Azoarcus sp. CIB: one gene and its partner. Each later gene encodes a partner of the first gene's protein in a complex. Links are inferred from orthologs where the notes say so. Each region holds a gene or a part of one and is shown on either strand. Other genes may lie near its edges.

Evidence for each region.
Region 2: the proteins of AzCIB_RS13120 (region 1) and AzCIB_RS13985 are in contact, whole or in part, in a cryo-EM structure (PDB 9GE8), measured with the Escherichia coli proteins. The link is inferred for Azoarcus sp. CIB from one-to-one orthologs.

Annotation. Positions count from the first base shown.
Region 1 is NZ_CP011072.1:2,967,019-2,971,137, reverse strand. Bases 628-3,586 are described here. They hold AzCIB_RS13120 (ABC transporter ATP-binding protein), read left to right. Parts: upstream 628-1,726; coding sequence 1,727-2,446; downstream 2,447-3,586. Other genes in these bases: hpnE (hydroxysqualene dehydroxylase HpnE), read right to left, coding at 2,457-3,586; AzCIB_RS13125 (arylesterase), read right to left, coding at 1,132-1,743; selD (selenide, water dikinase SelD), read left to right, coding at 628-1,090. Also shown: more of selD, read left to right, coding at 50-627; more of hpnE, read right to left, coding at 3,587-3,767; presqualene diphosphate synthase HpnD, read right to left, coding at 3,787-4,119.
Region 2 is NZ_CP011072.1:3,159,777-3,163,495, reverse strand. Bases 581-3,719 are described here. They hold AzCIB_RS13985 (ABC transporter permease), read left to right. Parts: upstream 581-971; coding sequence 972-3,467; downstream 3,468-3,719. Other genes in these bases: AzCIB_RS13980 (cytochrome c3 family protein), read right to left, coding at 3,597-3,719; AzCIB_RS13990 (M20 aminoacylase family protein), read left to right, coding at 581-940. In the rest of the region: more of AzCIB_RS13990, read left to right, coding at 1-580.

The DNA.
Region 1 (4,119 bases):
CGCGGCGCGCCGGTGTTTGCCGGGCGGCCGTCTTTCCCCTTCGGAATCCATGGATCAGATCAAACTCACGCAATTCTCCCACGGCGGTGGATGCGGCTGCAAAATAGCGCCCGCCGTGCTGTCGAAACTCCTCGCGCATGCGCCGGCCGGCATCGTCCCGCCCGAGCTCCTCGTCGGCACCGAAACCGCCGACGACGCGGCGGTGTACCAGCTGAACGAGCGGCAGGCCATCGTCGCGACGACGGATTTCTTCACCCCCATCGTCGACGACCCCTACGATTTCGGCCGCATCGCCGCGACCAATGCGCTGTCCGACGTGTACGCGATGGGTGGGCGCCCGATCTTGGCGCTGGCCCTCGTCGGCATGCCGCTCGACAAGCTGCCGCCCGAGGTCATCGGCCGCATCCTCGAGGGCGGCGCCGCGGTGTGCCGCGACGCGGGCATCCCGATCGCCGGCGGCCATTCCATCGACGTGCTGGAGCCGATCTACGGCCTCGTCGGGCTGGGCGTCGTCGATCCGGCGCAGGTCAAGAAGAACGCCGGCGCGCAGGCGGGCGACGTGCTGATCCTGACCAAGCCGCTCGGAATCGGCATCCTCTCCGCGGGGCTCAAGAAGGGCCTGCTGACGGATGCGGACTACGCCGAGATGCTGCGCTGGACGACGCTGCTCAATCGCGTCGGCGCACGCCTCGCCGGCATGGGCAGCGTGCATGCGGTGACCGACGTCACCGGCTTCGGGCTGGCCGGGCACCTGCTGGAGATCTGCCGCGGCTCGAAGCTTGGCGCGACCGTGAATTTCGATGCGCTGCCGAAAATCGCCGCCGCCGAGAAGCTCGTGCGCGACGGCATCGCCACCGGGGCCTCGACGCGCAACTGGGCGAGCTACGGCGACGATGTGGCGATGCCGGCCGATGCGCCGGAGTGGCAGCGCAAGCTCATCACCGACCCGCAGACGAGCGGCGGCCTGCTGATCGCCTGCGCCGAGTCCGGCGTCGATGCGGTGCTGGCGGCGATCCGCGCGGAGCAGGGCAGCGAGGGCCACGTCATCGGGCGCATGGTCGCGGGCGAAGCGGTGCTGCGCGTCGAGTGAGATCGATGCGGGCCGGGTGCGGACCGGCCCGGCAGGCCGATTCAGCCCTTGAGCAGCGTCCTCAGTCCCTTCCACACCGTTTCGACGATCAAGGGCTGGGCCTCGGCCGTCGGATGGATGCCGTCGGGCTGGAACAATTCCGGCTTGTCGGCGAAACCGTCGAGCAGGAAGGGAACGAGGGGCACCTTTTCGGCTCGTGCCACCTCGGCGAAGGTCTGGTGGAAGCGCCGCGTGTAGGCGGGGCCGTAGTTGGGCGGCAGCTGCATGCCTACTAGCAGCACCTTCGCGCCCTTGCCGCGCGCCGCCTGGATCATCGCGCTCAGGTTTTCGCCCATCAGCGCGGGTTGCAGGCCGCGCAGGCCATCGTTGGCGCCGAGTTCCAGGATGAGGAGGTCGGGCTTGTGGCGGTCGAGGGCCGCGCTCAGACGCGTGCGTCCTCCGGCCGTGGTTTCCCCGCTCACGGAAGCATTGATCACGGCATGGCGGAACCCTTCGCGTGCAAGTCGCGTCTGCAACAAGGTGGGCCAGTCTTCCTTCGGCCGCAGGCCATAGCCGGCGGACAAGCTGTCGCCCCACACGAGTATCGTTGCCGCCTGGGCGGCACCCGACAACAGGATTGCGAACAAGAAGGTCACGATGGATCGCAGCGGCATTGAGTTCTCCGTTCCGGTGATGCAAGTCTCGGGGCTGTCGAAGAGCGTCGAGCAGGCCGACGGCCAAGGCACGCTCAAGATTCTGCAGGAAGTCACGTTCAACGTCGCGGCCGGCGAGTCGGTCGCGATCGTCGGCGCCTCCGGCTCGGGCAAATCGACCCTGCTCGGATTGCTCGCCGGGTTGGATGTTCCGAGCAGCGGCGGCGTGCATATTCTCGGCCGGGATCTGTTCGCGCTCGGCGAGGACGACCGTGCAGCCCTGCGCGGCGAGTCGATCGGCTTCGTGTTCCAGGCCTTCCAGCTGCTGCCGGCACTCACCGCGCTCGAGAACGTCATGCTCCCGCTGGAACTCGCCGGCGCCCGCGATGCAGCGGCCACGGCAAGGCAGTGGCTCGAGCGCGTGGGCCTCGGCAGCCGCCTGCGACATTACCCCAAGCATCTTTCCGGCGGCGAACAGCAGCGCGTCGCGCTGGCGCGCGCCTTCGCGCCCGATCCGCGCCTGCTCCTCGCCGACGAGCCCACCGGCAACCTCGACGCGGTGACCGGCGAGGCGGTGATCGAGCTGATGTTCGCGCTGAACCGGGAGTCCGGCACTACGCTGATCCTCGTCACGCACGACGAGTCGCTCGCAGCGCGCTGCGACCGCGTGCTGCACATGCAGGCGGGACGCCTCGTCGAGCCCGCGGCGCTGCGGCCCGCCTGAGGCGACGGGTTCAGGCCGCCGTGCTGGCGATGCGGCGCAGCACGCGCGAGGCCGCATTGATTCCCGAGCGCACCGCCGATTCCAGCGTCGCCGGGTAATCCGAATCGAGGTAGTCGCCCGCGAGCCACAGCCCCGGCACGGGCGTCTGCGCGCCGGGGCGCGAGACACCGGGACGGCAGGCGAAGGTCGCACGCTTTTCGGTAATCACCTGCGACCACTCGAGGGGCGGCAGGCGCAGGCCGAGTTCCTGCTCGAGCTGCGCATGCACGGCCAGCAGCAGGTCTTCGCGGGACAGCGCATCGTGCGGACCATGCGCGCTGATGACGCAGGCGACAAGGCCCTGCGGCCCGCCGAGCTGACCGCGGTCGAAGGCCCACTGCGCCGGCCCGCGCGCGAGACCGATCATCGGATAGGGCAGACGCACCGTCGGCCCGAGCGCGAGGTAGACGGTCGTGATCGGCTCGCTTGGCAGCGCGGCGATCATCGCCGACAGCCGTTCGCAGTGGCCGACGGAATTCAGCAGGGCCGTGGCGTGGTGCGGCGCCGTCGCGAGCACCACCTGCGCATAGACCTGCCGCGACGCGGGGTCGCCGTCCAGCCGGAATCCGCCCTGCACCTGATGGATCGCTTCGACCGGCGTTCCGGTGCGCAGCTTGCCGCGCCGCACGGCGAGGTAGCGCGCTGCCGGTACGGGGAAGAGTTCGGACAGGTCGATGCGCGGGATCAACAGTTCGCTCGCCGCCGCGCCGGCGCCCAGACTGTCGCGCAGCACGTTTGCGAACACCTGCGCCGAGGCCTCGGCGAGCGGCGTGTTCAGCGCGGCCACGCACAGCGGCTCCCACACTAGCTGCACGAGGCGTTGCGGCTGACGCAGCTCATGCAGCAGCCCCGCCACGCTTTGCCCGGCGTCGACGCGGAAGCGCCGTTTCTTCAGCACCCGCATCAGGCGCAGCATCGCGAGCCGGTCGCCCCAGCCCAGGCCCTTGGCACTCAGCAGGCCCAACGCCAGGTGCAGCGGGGCGGGCAGGCGGGCGGCCTGTAGGTGCAGCTGCCCCGGCGTGTGCAGCGTGAGCGGCAGGTGGGCGAGCTCCTTGGGCGAGCCGCCGGTCACGCGCAGCAGGCGCAGCAGTTCGCCGTAGGCACCGAGCAGGATGTGCTGGCCGTTATCGACGCGCCAGCCGTCCTTCACGACCACGCGCGCACGTCCGCCGAGCGTGTGCGAGCGCTCGAACACGGTCACCTGCACGCCGCGCCGGGCGAGTTCGACCGCGCACGCCAGGCCGGCGTAGCCGGCGCCGATGACCGCGACCGGATGGTTCATCGCCGGGCCCGCTGCGTCGTCATGCGCGCACCCAGGTCTTGCCGGCGATCCACAGCTTGCGCACCGGCGTCAGCGAGGTGCGGCGGTCGAGCACGAGGAAGCCGTCGCTGGCGATCTCGCGCAGCAGCGTGCGGTAGATCGCCGCCATCACGAGGCCGGGGCGCTGGCTCTTGCGGTCGGCAGCGGGAAGCTGGGCGAGCGCCTGGTCGTAGAACTTCTCGGCGCGCTCGGCCTGGAAGGCCATCAGCGCGCGGAAGTTGTCGTCGTGGCGCCCTTCCATGATCTGGCTCGCCGGGACCTTGAAACGCTGCAGATCCTCGATCGGCAGGTAGATGCGGCCGCGGCGCGCGTC
Region 2 (3,719 bases), 190 kb from region 1 along the record:
CATGGACGCCCTGCCCATCCAGGAGCGCAACGACTTCGCGCATGTCTCCCAGCACGCAGGCTGCATGCATGCCTGTGGCCACGACGGCCACACGACGATGCTGCTCGGCGCCGCCGAGGTGCTCGCTGCCCACCCCGACTTTGACGGCACCGCATATTTCATCTTCCAGCCGGCCGAAGAGGGTGAGGGCGGCGCCGATGCGATGGTCGACGACGGTTTGTTCGACCGCTTCCCCATGGCTTCCATCTTCGGCATGCACAACTGGCCGGGCTTGCCGGCGGGGCAATTCGCCGTGCATGACGGGCCCGTCATGGCGAGCGCCGATCGCTTCGACATCGAGATTCGCGGCCAGGGCGCACATGGTGCGATGCCGCACCTCGGCACCGACTCCATCATCGCAGGGGCCGCGCTGGTGCAGGCGCTTCAGACGGTCGTCAGCCGCACCCTCGACCCCCTCGATTCCGCAGTCGTGTCCGTGACACAGTTCCATGCGGGCGAAGCCTACAACGTCATCCCGGATCGGGCGAAGCTGTGTGGCACCGTGCGTGCGTTCAGCGCCGCGGTACAGTACCGCATCGAAGCGACCATTGCCCGCATCGGCGATGGTGTCGCCGCGAGCCATGGGGTCAGCGTCGAGGTCGATTACCGCCGCGGCTACCCGCCGACGATCAACACCGCGGACGAAGCCGCGATCTGCGCTGCCGTGGCCGGCAGCCTGCCCGGCGCCAGCGTCCTGACAGACATGCCCCCGAGCATGGGCGCCGAGGATTTCGCCTTCTACCTGCGCCACAAACCGGGCTGCTACGTGTGGATAGGCAACGGCCCCGGCGAAGGTGGCTGCACCCTCCACAATCCGCATTACGATTTCAACGACGCCATCATTCCGTTCGGCGTCGCCTATTGGGTCGAACTCGTGCGACGGCTGCTGCCAAAGGCCTGAACCTTTCGCGGCGCGGGCCGTCCACCCGCGCATGAGAACACTGCATCTCGCCCTGCGCATGATGATGCGCGATTTGCGGGCGGGGGAACTCCACCTGCTGGGCATCGCCATCGTCATTGCGGTGGCCTGCCTTGCCAGCGTGGGTTTCCTCGCCGATCGCGTCGCCCGCGGACTCGATCGCGAAGCAAACCAGTTGATGGGCGGGGATCTGCTGCTGCGGGCTGATCACCCGTGGGACGACAGCTATCGCGGCGAGGCCGAAAGGCTGGGTCTGCAGCATGCCCGCACCGTCCTGTTCACCAGCATGGTGAGCACCGAAAGTGTCGCGCAGCTTGCCGGCGTGAAAGTCGTCGACGCGGGCTACCCCTTGCGTGGGCACATCCGTGTCGCCGCGGGCCCCAATCAGGCCGATGCCATCGTCAATCGCATCCCCGCGCGCGGCGAAATCTGGCTCGACGAGCGCTTGCAGGCGGCCCTCGGCGTCGCGGTCGGCGATCGCGTCGGTCTGGGGCGTCTGGAGTTCAGGGTCGGGGGGATGGTGACCTTCGAGTCGGATCGCGGCGCAAACTTCTTCAGCCTGCTTCCCCGCGCGATTTTCAACGCCGAAGACCTTGCCGAGTCCGGTCTCCTGATCCAGGGCAGCCGGGCGACCTGGCGGCTGCATGTTGCCGGTGAGCCCGACGCGGTCGCGGCATTCGAGCGCTGGGCGAAAGCCCGCCTGGGGCGCGGCGAGACGCTCGAGAGTATCGAAAATGCGCGCCCCGAAGTGCGCAATGCCCTCGATCAGGCCCAGCGATTCCTGCGCCTGGCTGCACTGCTGACGGTGATACTCGCGGCCGTTGCGATCGGAATTTCGGCCCGGCGGTTCATGCAGAGGCACCTTGACGCCTGCGCGGTGATGCGTTGCCTTGGCGCCAGGCAGATGCAGATCGTGTGGATCGTCGTGGGTGAGTTCGCGTTGTTCGGACTGGCGGCTGCGACGCTCGGCGCATCGCTCGGTTGGGCTGTGCAGCAGGGGCTTGCGCTGATTCTCGTCGAGATCATGAATACGCCCCTGCCTTCGCCCTCGCTGTTACCTTTCGCGCACGGCGTTGCGGTCGGTGTCGTCCTGCTGCTCGGATTCGTATTTCCGCAACTCCTGCGCCTCGGGCGTGTTTCGACCCTCCGTGTCCTGCGGCGCGAGATCGTGCTGGTGGAAACGCGTAGCGCGTCCGCCTGGGCGGCCGGTGCCATCTCGCTGCTTGCCCTCGTGTTCTGGATCGCGGACGACCTGCGGCTCGGTTTGCAGGTCGCCGGAGGTTTCGGTATTGCACTGGCGGTGTACGCGGCCGCTGCGTGGGGATTCCTTCACCTGCTCGGTCGCATGAGAGGGACTACGTCACTCGGCGGAAGCGGCGGGCGCTATGGCATCGCGTCCCTGGTGCGCCGCACCGGCGCAAGCGTTGTCCAGATCGTCGCGCTCGGTATTGGCATGACCGCCCTGTTACTGCTGACGATCGTTCGCGCCGATCTGCTCGACGACTGGCGGGCGATGACCCCGCCTGACGCACCGAACCGTTTCGTGATCAATATCCAGCCGGATCAGCGCGAAGCGTTGTCGGCCTTGTTCGTCGCCCGGGGGCTGCCCGACCCCGAAGTTCGTCCGATGATTCGCGGCCGGCTGGAGTCGATCAACGGAAACCTTGTTCGGCCGGAAGGTTACGAGAACGAGCGTACGCGGCGCCTTGCAGAACGGGAATTCAACCTGAGCTACGGCAGCCGGCTTCCTGATGGAAATGAAGTCGTAGGAGGGCGCTGGCATGGGACGGACAGTGCTGCGCAGTTTTCTGTCGAGCGCGGTCTGGCGGAGACTTTTTCGCTGAAGGTCGGAGACCGCGTGCGCTTCGACGTCGCCGGGCGGCTTGTTGAGGCCCCGATCACCAGCGTCCGCGCCCTCGAGTGGGATTCGATGCGTGTGAACTTTTTCTTCATTGCTTCCCCGGGGCTGCTCGAGGGCGACCCCGCGAGCCTGATTACCAGCTTCCGCCAGCCTCCCGGCGATCAACAGCTGACCACGGATCTGGTCAAGCACTTCCCGAATCTGTCGGTCATCGACGTCGACGCCGTGATTGCCCAGGTACGTGCGACGACCGACAAGCTGGTTCTCATCGTCGAGTTCGTGTTTGCCTTCTCTGTGCTGGCCGGATTCATCGTGTTGTTCTCGGCACTGCAATCGACACATGACGAGCGCGACTACGAACTTGCAATGCTGCGGACCCTGGGCGCCCGCAATGCGCAACTGCGCCGGGCGCTACTGGCCGAATTTTCGGTGCTCGCCGCGCTAGCCTGCGGACTTGCCGGAGGCGGGGCGACGCTCTTGGGCTGGGTTCTCGCCCGCTACGCGTTGAAGATGCCTTATGTACCTGAGCCTTGGTCGCTGGGGTTTGCGATGTTTGCCGGCGTGTGTGCGGTGGTTGGCGCGGGGTGGTTGGGAACGCGGAATCTTCTCGCGCGATCGCCGACGGCAAGTCTGCGTCGCCTTTCATGACCTATGGTTCATGTAATGCAACATTGGGCTGAACTTATTTCTCAGTTCAAAGACAATATTTGTAAAATGGTTTCTAAAAATGAGAAAGGCGCCTTGCGGCGCCTCTCTCGTAGTCCCGGACGATCTGCCTTACTTCACGTGGCACGTCAGGCAAATCTGGCTACCGTCTGCCGTTACACGCAGGAACGTCGGTAGGAACTTCGAGGTCGTGCCCGGCACGCCGTGGGGGTCGTGGCAGGAAGCGCATTCGAC